3 regions of the Streptomyces sp. NPDC059524 genome follow, and region 3 is predicted to be linked to each of the others. Evidence: riboswitches for the same ligand, from Rfam matches in the RefSeq annotation. Region 3 holds a riboswitch; each other region holds the start of a gene.
The links. A riboswitch is a leader RNA that binds a small molecule or an ion and turns the genes downstream of it on or off. The one in region 3 is predicted to bind cobalamin.
Positions count from the first base shown of each region.

Region 1 (4,889 bases), on a different contig from region 3:
ATCGTCCCGACGAGCAGGAAGCGCGCGGCGTGCCGTACGGAGACACCCTCGCGCTCGACGTAGGAGGCGCCCATCGCGGCGGCGTCGAGCAGCAGGTCCACGAGGTGGTCGTGCAGGAGGTTGACCTCGTCGACGTACAGGATGCCGCGGTGCGCGTCCGCGAGCAGGCCCGGCTCGAAGGCCTTCACGCCCTCGGCGAGCGCCCGCTCGATGTCGAGCGCGCCGACGAGCCGGTCCTCGGAGGCCCCGACCGGCAACTCGACCATCCGCGCGGGACGTTCGGTCCCGGCCGCGTCGGCGTGCGGCCCGTCGGGGCACTGCGGATCGGGCGCCGCCGGGTCGCAGGAGAACCGGCAGCCGGAGACCACCGGGACATCCGGCATCAGCGCCGAGAGCGCCCGCACGGCGGTCGACTTGGCGGTTCCCTTCTCGCCCCGCACGAGCACACCGCCGACGGCGGGCGACACGGCGTTCAGCAGCAGGGCCAGCCGCAGGTCGTCCTGCCCGACGACAGCGCTGAACGGATACGGGTTGCTCATCGGATGAACTCCTCCGGGTAGATGCGCCCCGGCAGGGGCGCGGGGAACGGCGCGAGCAACCACGCACGGTCCGCACGTACGGCCAAGCCCATGGGGGTCCCGGGGCGAAGCCCCCGGGGCCGGGACGGGAAGGGGCGGCGGGGGCGACTTCCCATCACGGCGCCCCCGGCGGCACGAACGGCAACCCCGCGGGAGCGCCCCCCTCGATCAGCCGCCACAACGCGTCGGTGTCGGCGTGCCGCTCGATCAGATCCCCGAGCCGGTCCAGCTGCTCCTCGCGCAGCGCCGCGAACGACGTGTCAGGTGCCGGGACGAACCGCCGGCCCGAAGCCGCCGCGACCTCCCGCAGGAACGCCCGCCGGAACCCGTCCGACTCCAGGGACCCGTGCCAGTGCGTCCCCCACACGGCCCCCACCCGGCACCCGTCCAGGAACGCCTCGCCGCCGAGCACGTCCGCGACCCCGTGATGGATCTCGTACCCCTCGACGGGCTCGCCCAGGGCCTGCCCCACGGGACGGGCCAGCGTCTTCTCCCGCGCGAAGCGCACCCGCACCGGGAGGAGCCCGAGCCCTTCCACGACCCCGGCCCGCGACTCGACCTCGTCCTCGATCCGCTCCCCGAGCACCTGGAACCCGCCGCAGATGCCGAGCACCGGCCGCCCCTCGGCGACCCGCCGGGCCAGCGCGTCGGCGAGCCCGCGCTCGCGCAGCCACTCCAGGGCCTTCACGGTGCCGCGCGTGCCCGGGACGACCACCAGATCGGCGTCGACGAGCTCCTCGGCCCGGTCCACGAACCGCACGACGACGCCCGGCTCCGCCGCCAGCGCGTCGACGTCGGTGAAGTTCGACATGAGGGGCACCGCGCACACCGCGACCCGCAGCACGTCCTCGCCGACCGGCGGCGCCACGACGGATTCGCGCACCGTGCCGCGCAGCGACACCCGCAGCCCGTCCTCCTCGTCGATACCGAGCCCGTGCTGGTACGGCAGGACGCCGTACGTGGGCCGGCCCGTCAGCGATTCGAGCATGTCGAGGCCGGGTTCGAGCAGGGTGACGTCGCCGCGGAACTTGTTCACCAGGTATCCGGCGAGCAGCTCCTGGTCCTCGGGCGCGAGCAGCGCCGTCGTGCCGAAGAACGACGCGAAGACGCCCCCGCGGTCGATGTCACCGACGACGAGGACCGGCAGCCGGGCGGCGCGCGCGATGCCCATGTTCACGATGTCGGTGCGGCGCAGGTTGATCTCGGCGGGGGAGCCCGCCCCTTCACAGATCACGGCGTCATGACTGCCCCGGAGTTCCTCCAGGCATCCCACCACCGTGTCCAGCAGGGCCGCCTGCCGCCCTCCGTGGTAGCCGCGCGCGCTCAGCTCGCCGACCGGCTTGCCCATCAGGACGACCTGGCTGCTGCGGTCGCTGCCGGGCTTCAGGAGCACCGGGTTCATCAGCGCGCTCGGCTCGGCCTTCGCGGCCTGCGCCTGCATGGCCTGCGCCCGCCCGATCTCGGCGCCCTCGCGCGTCACGAACGAGTTGAGGGACATGTTCTGCCCCTTGAACGGCGCGACCTTCACGCCCTGCCGCACCAGCCACCGGCAGATCCCGGCGGTGACCACGCTCTTCCCGGCGTCCGAGGTCGTGCCCGCGACCAGCAGGCCGCCGCCCCTCCTCGCGCCCGTCATCGACGGCCCCACAGCAACCGCGCGCCCACACAGACTCCCAACGCCGAAAGACTCACGCGCCGCGACAACCGCACGGCCCGTTCCACATCACGTACGTGCACGGGCCGACCCCGCTCGTTGAGGACCGGCCGGTGCTCGACCCGCCCGGCGTACGACAGCGTGCCGCCGAGACGCACCCCGAGCGCGCCCGCGAACGAGGCCTCCACGACGCCCGCGTTCGGGCTCGGATGGCGCTCCGCGTCGGACCGCCAGGCGCGCACCGCGTCCCGGGGCCGGCCGCCGGTCAGCACCGCGAGGGCGCCCGTCAGCCGGGCGCCGGGCCAGCCGGCGACGTCGTCGAGCCGGGCCGAGGCCCAGCCGAAGCGCCGGTAGCGGGGCGACTTGTGACCGACCATCGCGTCCAGCGTGTTCACCGCGCGGAAGGCGAGCAGCCCGGGGACCCCGGCGGCGGCGCCCCACACCAGGGCGCCCACGACCGCGTCGGAGGTGTTCTCGGCGACCGACTCGACGACGCCGCGCGCGATGCCGTCGGCGTCCAGACCCTCGGGGTCGCGCCCGCACAGCCGGGGCAGCAGCTCCCGGGCCAGCTCCACGTCCCCCGCCTCCAGGGCGGATCCCACGGCCCGCGCCTCACGGCCCAGCGAGGTGCCGCCGACCACGGCCCAGGTCGCGGCGGCGGTCAGCGCGACGGAGGCGGCGGGGGAGCGGCGTACGGCACGGGCGGCGAGCGCGCCCAGGGCGGCGGCGCCACCGGCGCACACGGCCGTGTGCAGGGCGCCCCGGCCGCGGTCGTCCCGCCACAGCACGCGCTCGACGGCTCCCGCGGCGCGGCCGAAGCCGGCGACGGGGTGCCCGCGGCGCGGATCGCCGACCAGGAGGTCGCTGAAGATACCCAGGGCGGCGCCGTACGCGAAGACGCGCTCGGCCCGCCGTGCGCCGCGCGGGGCGAACATGGCGGTAGTTGTCCTCACTCAGGGTGTCCACGCCCTGGTTCGAAGAGACCGGCAGCGTGAGTTCCTGGCTCGCCCTCCGGGGGAGGGCTGACAGTGGCGGGACCGCGCCGGATTCGCACCGGCTTCCTCTGCTGCTGCCGTATATGGCGAGGGAAGTGCACCACGCTCCGCGAACGCACGTCAACTTGCTGTTGACCTGCGGCGGGTGAGTGTGGCCAGGTCCACAACACGTCGGCGGGGTGGCGACGCGGATGCGTCCCCACCCCGCCGAGGGAGTGCTGCGACCGTGGTCAGGCCACGATCAGAAAGATCCCGTACGCGACCGCCGCCGTGCACAGTGCGAAGCACAGGTAGGCGCCGGAGACGGCGAGTGTCGCCGAACCGCCCGCGCGCGTCGCCGACTCCTTCTTGGAGAGGCCGACGATGCCGAGGGTGAACAGGCCCACCAGGGCCACCGTCACCACGAGGCTGACGCCGAACACGGAGCCGAGGGCCGCCCAGTCGATCTTCATAGCTGGTCCTGCTTCCTTACAGCGTGGCGCCGGCGGGGCGCGCGGGGTCGGCCACGGAAGCGGCCGCGGCGGGGACGGGGGTCTCCTCGACGGCCACCGGACCGGCCGGCGGCGGCGTGACCGCGGCGATCGCGGTCGTGACGACACCGGCGGGCTCCTCGGCGGGGGCCTCGGTGCCGATCTCGTCGGCCGTCACGTTGTGGTGGTCGACCGAGTTGCGGCGGGACAGCGCCCAGATGACCGAGGCGCCGCCGATGAGCAGCGCGGCCGTCAGGCCGATGCCCCAGGGGCCCTGCTGGGTGAGGAACTCGGCGCCCGCGCCGACCAGACCGGCCGCCGGCAGGGTCAGACCCCACGCGACGAACATCCGGGTGGCGGTCGACCAGCGGACGACACCGCCCTTGCGGCCGAGGCCCGAGCCCATGACGGCGCCGGAGCAGACCTGGGTCGTGGAGAGCGAGAAGCCGATGTGCGAGGACGCGAGGATCGCCGTCGCGGCGCTGGTCTGCGCGGCGAAGCCCTGCTGCGGGGCCAGGTCGGTGAGGCCCTTGCCCATGGTGCGGATGATGCGCCAGCCGCCCAGGTAGGTGCCCATCGCGATGGCCAGACCGGCCGAGACGATGACCCACAGCGGCGGGTCGGCGTCCGGCGCGAGCACACCGCCGGTGATCAGGGCGAGCGTGATGATGCCCATCGTCTTCTGCGCGTCGTTCGTGCCGTGCGCGAGGGAGACGAGGCCGGCCGAGGCGATCTGCCCGGCGCGGTAGCCCTTGGCGGTGGCCTTCTCGTCGGTCTTCTTGCTGATGCGGTAGGTCAGGCGCGTGGCGAGCATCGCGGCGAGGCCGGCGACGAGCGGCGCGGCGACCGCGGGCAGCAGCACCTTGGTGACGACGGTGCCGCCGTTGACCGACGACCAGCCCATCGACATGACGGCGGCGCCGATGAGGCCGCCGAACAGGGCGTGCGAGGAGCTGGAGGGCAGGCCGACCAGCCAGGTCAGCAGATTCCAGAGGATGGCGCCCACCAGCGCCGCGAAGATGACCTCTGTCTTGAGGCCGTCCTCGTTGATGATGCCGCCGGAGATCGTTTTAGCGACTTCGACGGAGAGGAACGCTCCGACGAGGTTCAGCACGGCGGACATGGCCACCGCCGTCTTCGGCTTGAGGGCGCCTGTCGAGATGGTCGTCGCCATCGCGTTGGCGGTGTCGTG
Region 1 covers NZ_JBHYTK010000146.1:6,349-11,237, forward strand. The annotation lists gene ACFW9D_RS30560 (putative cobaltochelatase) at 1-539, opposite strand, end outside; gene ACFW9D_RS30565 (cobyric acid synthase) at 694-2,214, opposite strand; gene ACFW9D_RS30570 (cobalamin biosynthesis protein) at 2,211-3,167, opposite strand; cobalamin riboswitch at 3,206-3,349, opposite strand; gene ACFW9D_RS30575 (hypothetical protein) at 3,458-3,679, opposite strand; gene ACFW9D_RS30580 (anion permease) at 3,696-4,889, opposite strand, start outside.
Region 1: another riboswitch for cobalamin. It lies ahead of ACFW9D_RS30570 (cobalamin biosynthesis protein); the one in region 3 lies ahead of ACFW9D_RS01565 (ribonucleoside-diphosphate reductase subunit alpha).

Region 2 (4,889 bases), on a different contig from region 3:
CGCCAGCAGTGGGACAGCGGCAACAACGCCGTGGCCCTCGAACCCGGCGTCGTCTTCACGTACGACCGCAACACCCAGACGAACGCCCTGCTGCGCAAGGCCGGCGTCGAGGTCATCACCATCGTCGGGGCCGAGTTGGGCCGGGGCCGCGGCGGCGGGCACTGCATGACGTGCCCGATCGTCCGCGACCCGGTCGACTACTGACGCCTCCGCGTTCAGCGGGGACCGCCGGCACCGCGCGCGAGCGCCAGCACGCTCAGGCCGAACATGAGCACGCCCAGCGGCAGATGGACCGACGGCACGTGCGCGACACCGAGCACGACCTGCGCCGAGGCGAGCAGCAGGAAGCCGGTGGCGTGCCACACGGGCCGGACCGGACCGCCGCCCGGCTTCCACGCCAGCACCGCCGCGAGCAGGTACAGCATCGACGCCGCGTACATCACGCGGGCCCCGGCGCTGTGCAGCGCCTCCCCGTAGGAGGCGGTGAGCAGCAGTCCCGCCGAGACGGCCTGGAGGAAGATCGTCGCGGTCTGCACCGCGATCGCGACGCGCAGGAACGAGACGGTGCGCCGGGTGGTCGTCACGTGGGTGGTCATGGCCTGGTCCTCTTTCCCGCCCCGGGGGCAGTCGGTCGATAAGGTCTCGACAGGCCGACGACGCAGGCCGGCGAAAGGTAAGGCGAGGGGGCGGTCGGTGTGGGGACGGCGGGGGCGGACACGGACGCGGTCGCGGGTGAGCGGCGCCAACTGCTCAATGTGGCCTACCGGTTGCTCGGTTCGCTGGCCGAGGCGGAGGACGCGGTGCAGGAGGCGTACGCCCGCTGGTACGCGCTGCCCGGGGACCGCAGGGACGCGATCGCGGCGCCGGGCGCCTGGCTGACGACGGTGACCGGCCGGATCTGCCTGGACGTGCTCGGCTCGGCGCGCGCCCGGCGCGAGCGTTACGTCGGCGCGTGGCTGCCCGAGCCGCTCCCGGACCGGTCCGAGTGGGCGCACGGCCAGGGCGGCGACCCCGCCGAGCAGATGGTTCTCGACGAGTCCGTGAGCATGGCGTTCCTCGTCGTCCTGGAGTCGATGACGCCGGCCGAGCGGGTGGCGTTCGTACTGCACGACGTGTTCCGGTATCCGTTCGCGGAGATCGCGGAGGTCCTCGGCCGGTCGCCGGCGGCCTGCAAACAGCTGGCCGCCTCGGCGCGGCGCCGGGCGGGCGCCGCGCGCTCCGAGGGCGTCGCCGCCGGGCAGGCGGACGCGGTGCGGCAGGTCAGGCGGGCCTGGGAGGCGAAGGACATCGCCGCGCTCGTCGGCCTGCTCGCCCCGTCCGCCGTGATGACCTCGGACGGCGGCGGTCTGGCGGGGGCCGCGCTGCGCCCGGTCGAGGGGGCGGCGCGCATCGCCTCATACATGGTGGCGATCGCCGACAAGGCGCCGGGCCTGGAACTCCTGGAGCGCACGGTCAACGGCGCGCCGGGCCTCGTCGCGCTCCGGGACGGCGTGGTACTGACGGTGGCCGCGTTCGATCTCGCCGGGGGACGGGTCGCGCGGATCTGGGTGGTGCGCAATCCGGAGAAGCTGCGGGCCTGGTCGGGCGAGGACCGAGGCGCCCTGCCGGGGTGGTGACGCCCTGTGATAGCTTCCCCAAGCCAGTCGTACCTTTGTGCGTACTTGTACGTACTCGGGTCAGGGAATCCGGTGCAAGACCGGAACTGACGCGCAGCGGTGAGGGCGACGGGCGGGGCAACTGCCACTGGGCCGGGGGGAACCGGGCCCGGGAAGGCGCTCCGTCCGGACGACCCCGAGTCCGAAGACCTGCTGGCGGCCCCGCCCGTCCACCGGCCGGGGCGGACCGTTGGCCGGCTCCGCGTTTGAGCCCTGGACGCTAAAGGATCTCCCGTGCCCTTCGCACGTCTCGCCCGCTTCTGTGCCCTCGTGCCGATCACCGCGCTGCTGCTCACCGCGTGCGGCTCCGGCGCCCCGTCGGACCACGCCGGCGACGCGGCCGGCGCCGGTGTCACGCTCACCAACTGCGGGCAGCGCGTGCACGTCCCGCACCCGCCGCGCCGCGCCGTCGCCCTCGACCAGGGTTCCGCCGAGATCATGCTGTCCCTCGGCCTCGCCGACCGGATGGCGGGCACCGGCACCTGGACCGACCCGGTGCGCCCGAACCTTGCGAAGGCGAACGCGAAGGTGCCGCGCCTCGCGGAGCGCTACCCGTCGTTCGAGAAGGTCCTCGACAAGGAACCCGACTTCGCCGCCGCCTCGTTCGGCTACACCCTCGGCAAGGGCGGCGTGGCACCGCGCGCCTCGTTCGAGAAGCTCGGCGTGCCGACGTACCTCTCCCCCACCGACTGCGCGGACAAGGACAACAGCGGTGACGGCGACGGCGTCCGCACCGAGGCGCTGACGATGGACACGGTCTACGGCGAGATCCGGGACCTGGCGCGGATCTTCGACGTGCGCGAGCGCGGCGAGAAGCTGGTGACGCGGCTCAAGTCGCGGGTGCGGAAGGCCGCTTCGGGCGCGGACGCCGAGGGCGTGAGCGTCCTGTACTGGTTCTCCGACTCCAAGTCGCCGTACATGGCTGGCTGTTGCGGCGCGCCCGGCGTCATCACGAACGCGCTCGGGGTGCGCAACGTCTTCGACGACACGCACGAGGAGTGGCCGCAGATCAACTGGGAGACGGTCGTGGACCGCGATCCGGACGTCCTGGTGATCGGCGATCTGACCCGGCGCTCGCAGTCGGCAGAATCGGCGGCGCAGAAGATCAGGTTCCTGGAGTCCGACCCCGCGACCCGGAACATGAAGGCGGTCCGCGAGAAGCGGTACGTGCTGCTCAAGGGTCAGGACCTCAACCCGACGATCCGCACCGTGGACGGCGTGGAGAAGGTGGCGGCGGCGCTGCGCGCGTTCGGCCTCACCAAGTGACCCGTCCGCGCGCGGCGTCGTACGCGGCGGCGGGCCTCGCCGCCCTGTGCGTCTCGGTCGCCGTGGCCATCACGATCGGGCCCGCGCACATCGGGGTCGGCGACGTGTGGGCTTCGGTGGCGGCCCGGCTCGGCTGGGGCAGCTCGGACCTGTCGCCGATCCGCGACGGGATCGTGTGGAACCTGCGGCTGCCGCGCACCCTGCTGGCCGCCGTGTCCGGGGCGGGCCTCGCGGTCTGCGGCACGGTCCTGCAGGCCCTGCTGCGCAATCCGCTCGCCGACCCGTTCGTGCTCGGCGTCTCCTCCGGGGCCTCGACCGGCGCGGTCCTGGTCGTCGTGCTGGGGATCGGCGGGGGCGCCCTGTCGGTGTCCGGCGGCGCGTTCCTGGGCGCCGTCTGTTCGTTCGGCCTGGTGCTGGTGCTCAGTCACGCGCTGGGCGGAACCACGGACCGGGTGGTGCTGTGCGGCGTCGCGGCGATGCAGCTCTTCTCGGCGCTGACCTCGTTCGTCGTCCTGACGGCGGCCGACGCGGAGACCACGCGCGGCGTCCTGTTCTGGCTGCTCGGCTCGCTCGGCGGCGTCGGCTGGACCGAGGTGTGGCTGTGTCTGGCGGTCCTCGTGGTCACGCTCGCGGTGTGTCTCGGACACGGGCGGACCCTCGACGCGTTCGCGTTCGGCCCCGAGGCGGCGGCCGCGCTCGGCGTGCGGGTGGCCCGCACCCGGCTCGTCCTGCTGTGCGTGACGGCGCTCCTGACGGCGGCGCTGGTCAGCGCGGCGGGCGCGATCGGCTTCGTCGGACTGGTGCTGCCGCACGCGGCCCGCGCCCTGGTGGGCCCCGGACACACCCGGCTGCTCCCGGCCACCGCGCTCGCCGGTGCCGTGTTCCTGGTGTGGGTCGACACGCTCGCCCGCACCGTCCTCGAACCGCAGGAGGTCCCCGTGGGGGTGGTGACGTCACTGATCGGCGTGCCCGCGTTCGTGTACGTGCTGTGGCGCGGCCGGAGCACCCGATGACGGCGGGGCTCGGCGCCGAGCGCGTGGCCCGCACGGCGGGCGGGACGCTGATCCTGGACGGGGTCTGTCTCGCGCCGAAGCCCGGTTCGGTGACGGGGGTGCTGGGGCCGAACGGGTCGGGCAAGTCGACGCTGTTGCGGCTGCTCGCCGGGGTGCTCGCGCCGACGGCCGGTGTCGTCACGCTCGACGGCGAGCCGCTCGCCGGGGTGGGGCGCAGGGAGGCGGCGCGCCGGATCGCGCTGGTGCAGCAGCAGTCCGACACGCAGGTGGAGCTGACGGTCGCCGACGTGGTGCGGCTCGGCCGGATCCCGCACCGCAGGGCGTGGTCGCCGGCCTCGGCCGCCGACGAGCGGGCGGTGCGCTCCGCGCTGGAGCGCAGCGGCCTCGCCGACCGCGCGGACCGGCCGTGGCACACCCTGTCGGGCGGTGAGCGGCAGCGGGTGCAGATCGCGCGGGCGCTGGCCCAGGAACCGCGCGAGCTGCTCCTGGACGAGCCGACCAACCACCTCGACATCCAGCACCAGCTGGAGCTCCTCGACCTGGTCCGCTCCCTCGACCTGACGTGTGTGATCGCCCTGCACGACCTGAACCTCGCGGCCACCTACTGCGACGAGGTCGTCGTGCTGCGCGCGGGCCGGGTCGTGACCGCCGGCACCCCGGGCGCGGTGCTGACGGAGGAACTGGTCGCCGACGTCTACGGCGTACGGGCCCGGATCACACACCCGGACCCGGACCGCGGACCGCACATCCGTTTCCTGGGTACGGTCTGAGGGCGCGGGGCTCCGCGGTCACTCGAAGCGGTCGGTGTCGCCCGCGCCGTACCGGACGATCTCGGCCTCGCCGTCGGAGAAGTCGATGACGGTGGTCGGCTCGGTGCCGCAGTCGCCGGAGTCGAGCACCGCGTCGACGGAGTGGTCGAGCCGCTCCTTGATCTCCCAGCCCTGGGTGAGCGGTT
Region 2 covers NZ_JBHYTK010000007.1:99,795-104,683, forward strand. The annotation lists gene ACFW9D_RS03505 (arginine deiminase) at 1-204, shown strand, start outside; gene ACFW9D_RS03510 (hypothetical protein) at 216-596, opposite strand; gene sigJ (RNA polymerase sigma factor SigJ) at 696-1,616, shown strand; cobalamin riboswitch at 1,624-1,828, shown strand; gene ACFW9D_RS03520 (ABC transporter substrate-binding protein) at 1,890-2,921, shown strand; gene ACFW9D_RS03525 (FecCD family ABC transporter permease) at 2,918-3,934, shown strand; gene ACFW9D_RS03530 (ABC transporter ATP-binding protein) at 3,931-4,704, shown strand; gene ACFW9D_RS03535 (L-threonylcarbamoyladenylate synthase) at 4,723-4,889, opposite strand, start outside.
Region 2: another riboswitch for cobalamin. It lies ahead of ACFW9D_RS03520 (ABC transporter substrate-binding protein); the one in region 3 lies ahead of ACFW9D_RS01565 (ribonucleoside-diphosphate reductase subunit alpha).

Region 3 (4,889 bases):
GCCAACCTCTTCACCCGCAACATCTACAAGGACTTCATCAAGCCGGATGCCACACCCGCGCAGGAGACCAAGGTCTCCAAGCTGGTGTCCCTGCTGGTGAAGGTCGGCGCGCTCGCCTTCGTCCTCACCATGGACAAGACCGTCGCCATCAACTTCCAGCTGCTCGGCGGCATCTGGATCCTGCAGACCTTCCCGGCCCTGGTCGGCGGCCTGTTCACCCGCTGGTTCCACCGCTGGGCCCTGCTCGCCGGCTGGGCCGTCGGCATGGTCTACGGCACGGTCGCCGCGTACGGGGTGGCCTCGCCGACGCAGAAGCACTTCGGCGGCTCCGCCAAGGAGATCCCGGGCATCGGCGAGATCGGCTACATCGGCCTCACCGCGTTCGTCCTGAACGTCGTCGTCACCGTGGTCCTCACCTTCGTCCTGAAGGCGCTCAAGGCCCCGGACGGCATCGACGAGACGTCTCCGTCGGACTACACGGCCGACGCCGGCGACAAGGGCGTGAAGGTCGAGCTCCCGGCCGTCGGGACCGGCGCCGGACACTAGCCCTGGTCACACCCTTCTCGAAGGACGAGCCCCTCCACCTCTGGAGGGGCTCGTCCCGTTACGGTGGCCGACGATCGGCACCACCCGACGATCGGCACCACCCGCCCTGGAGGAACCCTTGACCGCACCCATCGTCCTCGACAGCGACCCCGGCATCGACGACGCCGTCGCGCTCCAGTACCTGCTCGGCACCGGCCTGTGGGACCTCAAGGCCTACACGACCGTCGGCGGCAACGTGCCCGCCTCCCAGGCCTTCCGCAACGGCCGCGCCCTGGCCCGCGCCTTCGGCATCGACGGCGACGTGCCCGTGCACCGGGGCGCGGGCCGCCCGCTGACCCGGCTGCCGTACTCCGCGGCCGGCGAGTTCCACGGCGCGGAGGGCCTCGGCTCCGAGCGGCTGCCCGACGCGAGCGTGCCCGAGCAGACGGAGACCTCCGCACAGGCCATGCTGCGCCTCTCACGCCAGTACGAGGGCGAGCTGACCGTGTGCGCGACGGGCCCGCTGACCAACGTGGCGCTCGCGCTCACCGAGGACCCCGACTTCGCGCGGCGCGTGAAGCACCTCGTCTTCATGGGCGGGGCCGCGGAGGTGCCCGGGAACATCACGCCGGTCGCCGAGTTCAACGCCTGGGCGGACCCGGACGCCGTCGACCTCGTGGTGTCCTCGGGCATCCGGTACACGATGGTCGGGCTCGACGCGACGCACGGCTGGCGCTTCACCAAGGACCACCTGGCCGTCCTGGAGGACGCGGGCGAGGGCATGGCGCTGACCGCCCGTCTGATGCGGTACTACCTGGAGGCGTACACGGAGGCCGCGGGCAGCCCGCTGCACGACCCGCTCGCCGTCGGGGTCTGCGCCGACGAGTCGTTCGTCACCGCCGCCGACGGCACCGTCGTCGTGGAGTGCGCGAGCGAACTCACCCGCGGCAAGACCGTGTTCATCCCCTACGACAGCGACTACCCGCGCGCCTACTACGCCGAGTCCCCGCTCGTCGCCGCCCGCACCGCGCATCGCGGCCGGGTCGCGCTCGGCACCGGCCCGCGCGACTTCACGGCCGACTTCGTGACCACGCTCCTGAAGCGGCCCGGGGTGGCCTGACCTCACCGCGACACAACATGTGGGCCCGGAGCGGAAGCCCGGGCACAACATGTATGCTCGCTCTCGCTGTCGTCGCAGGGGAATCCGGTGCAAGTCCGGAACTGTCCCGCAACGGTGAACGTAAGGCCACAAAGGCCCCTCACGTGAGTCCGAAGACCTGCCGACGGTGCGCCCGAGCCGTCCGGCCCGGGTGCCGAAGACGTCAGGGCCTCGCGGAACGGGCCGGTGACGCGGGCGCCCCCGTGTGCGCGCCCGGGCCACTCCTCCTCCCCGCGGGCCCCGAGCCGAGCGAGGGAGAGCCCCCCAGTGACGATCGCGCCCGCCGATCCCGCCTCAGCCCCGGTCCGTGCCGAGGCCGACGCCCCCGGCACCGCGCTGCTGCGCACGCTGACCGAGCTGACCGCCGACCTGCCCGACGCCGACCCGGGCCGGGTCGCCGCCGCGGCGCTGCGCGGCCGGTCCGCCCGGGCCGACGAGGCGGAGCTGCGCGAGCTCGCCACCGAGGCGGCCGCCGGACTGATCTCCGAGGACCCGGCCTACTCGCGGCTCGCGGCGCGTCTGCTCACCCTCACCGTCGCCGCCGAGGCCGCCTCGCAGGGCGTCACCTCGTTCACCGGCTCGATCGAGGTCGGGCACCGCGAGGGCCTGATCGCGGACCGCACCGCCGAGTTCGTGCGCGGGCACGCCGCGCGGCTCGACGCACTGATCGACCCGGCCGCCGACGACCGATTCGGCTACTTCGGCCTGCGCACGCTCTTCAGCCGCTACCTGCTGCGCCACCCGATCACCCGCAAGGTCGTCGAGACGCCGCAGCACTTCCTGCTGCGCGTGGCCTGCGGCCTGGCCGAGGACGAGACGGTGCGCGCCCTGGACGAGGTCGCCGCGCTGTACGGCCTGATGAGCCGGCTCGACTACCTGCCCTCCTCCCCCACGCTGTTCAACTCCGGCACCCGGCACCCGCAGATGTCGAGCTGCTACCTGCTCGACTCCCCGCTGGACGAGCTGGACTCGATCTACGACCGCTACCACCAGGTGGCCCGCCTCTCCAAGCACGCCGGCGGCATCGGTCTGTCGTACTCCCGCGTCCGCAGCCGCGGTTCGCTGATCCGGGGCACCAACGGGCACTCCAACGGGATCGTGCCGTTCCTGAAGACGCTCGACGCGTCGGTCGCCGCCGTGAACCAGGGCGGGCGCCGCAAGGGCGCGGCCGCCGTGTACCTGGAGACCTGGCACTCCGACATCGAGGAGTTCCTGGAGCTGCGGGACAACACGGGTGAGGACGCGCGCCGCACGCACAACCTGAACCTCGCGCACTGGATCCCGGACGAGTTCATGCGCCGGGTGAACGCGGACCAGCCGTGGTCGCTGTTCTCCCCCGCCGACGTGCCCGAGCTGGTCGACCTGTGGGGCGAGGAGTTCGACGCCGCCTACCGCGAGGCCGAGGCCGCGGGGAAGGCGCAGAAGACGATCCCCGCGCGGGACCTGTACGGCCGCATGATGCGCACCCTCGCGCAGACCGGCAACGGCTGGCTGACCTTCAAGGACGCCGCCAACCGCACCGCCAACCAGACGGCGGAGCCCGGCCACACGGTCCACTCCTCGAACCTGTGCACCGAGATCATCGAGGTCACGGACGACGGCGAGACGGCCGTGTGCAACCTGGGCTCGGTCAACCTCGGGGCGTTCGTGGACACCGCGACCGGGGACATCGACTGGGAGCGCCTGGACGCGTCCGTCCGCACGGCCGTCACGTTCCTGGACCGGGTCGTCGACATCAACTTCTACCCGACCGAGCAGGCGGGCCGCTCCAACGCGAAGTGGCGTCCGGTGGGTCTGGGCGCGATGGGCCTGCAGGACGTGTTCTTCAAGCTGCGGCTGCCCTTCGACTCGGAGGAGGCGCGCGCCCTGTCGACGCGCATCGCCGAGCGGATCATGCTCGCCGCGTACGAGGCCTCGGCGGACCTCGCCGAGCGCAACGGGCCGCTGCCGGCCTGGGAGAAGACCCGCACCGCGCGCGGCGTCCTGCACCCGGACCACTACGGCGTCGAGCCGGTCTGGCCGGAGCGCTGGGCGGCGCTGCGCGAGCGCATCGCCGCGGTCGGCATGCGCAACTCGCTGCTGCTCGCGATCGCCCCGACCGCGACGATCGCCTCGATCGCCGGTGTCTACGAGTGCATCGAGCCGCAGGTCTCCAACCTGTTCAAGCGCGAGACGCTCTCCGGTGAGTTCCTCCAGGTCAACTCGTACCTGGTGGAGGAGCTGAAGAAGCTCGGCGTGTGGGACGCGCAGACCCGTGAGGCGCTGCGCGAGTCCAACGGCTCGGTGCAGGACCTGACCTGGGTCCCCGCGGACGTGCGGGCGCTGTACCGCACGGCGTGGGAGATCCCGCAGCGCGGCCTGATCGACATGGCGGCGGCCCGCACCCCGTACCTGGACCAGGCCCAGTCCCTGAACCTGTTCATGGAGACGCCGACCATCGGCAAGCTCTCCTCGATGTACGCGTACGCCTGGAAGTCGGGCCTGAAGACGACGTACTACCTGCGCTCGCGCCCCGCGACGCGCATCGCCCGCGCGGCGGCCCGCTCCACCGTCCCCGTCCAGGTGGCGGACCCGGACGCCGTCGCCTGCTCCCTGGAAAACCCCGAGTCCTGCGAGGCCTGCCAGTAATGACCACTCCCTCCCCCGAGAAGAACCTGCTGGACCCCGGCTTCGAGCTGACCCTGCGTCCCATGCGCTACCCGGACTTCTACGAGCGCTACCGGGACGCCATCAAGAACACGTGGACGGTCGAGGAGGTCGACCTCCACTCGGACGTCGCCGACCTCGCGAAGCTGTCTCCGGGCGAGCAGCACATGATCGGCCGCCTTGTCGCGTTCTTCGCGACGGGCGACTCGATCGTCTCGAACAACCTCGTGCTCACCCTGTACAAGCACATCAACTCCCCCGAGGCGCGCCTCTACCTGTCGCGCCAGCTGTTCGAGGAGGCCGTGCACGTCCAGTTCTATCTGACCCTCCTGGACACGTACCTGCCCGATCCGGACGACCGGGCGGCCGCGTTCGACGCGGTCGAGGAGATCCCGTCGATCCGCGAGAAGGCCGAGTTCTGCTTCAAGTGGATGGACTCGGTCGAGAAGATCGACCGCCTGGAGACGAAGGCCGACCGCCGCCGCTTCCTGCTGAACCTGATCTGCTTCGCCGCCTGCATCGAGGGTCTCTTCTTCTACGGGGCCTTCGCCTACGTGTA
Region 3 covers NZ_JBHYTK010000004.1:10,778-15,666, forward strand. The annotation lists partial or broken gene ACFW9D_RS01555 (sodium:solute symporter) at 1-546, shown strand, start outside; gene ACFW9D_RS01560 (nucleoside hydrolase) at 665-1,645, shown strand; cobalamin riboswitch at 1,682-1,825, shown strand; gene ACFW9D_RS01565 (ribonucleoside-diphosphate reductase subunit alpha) at 1,952-4,312, shown strand; gene ACFW9D_RS01570 (ribonucleotide-diphosphate reductase subunit beta) at 4,312-4,889, shown strand, end outside.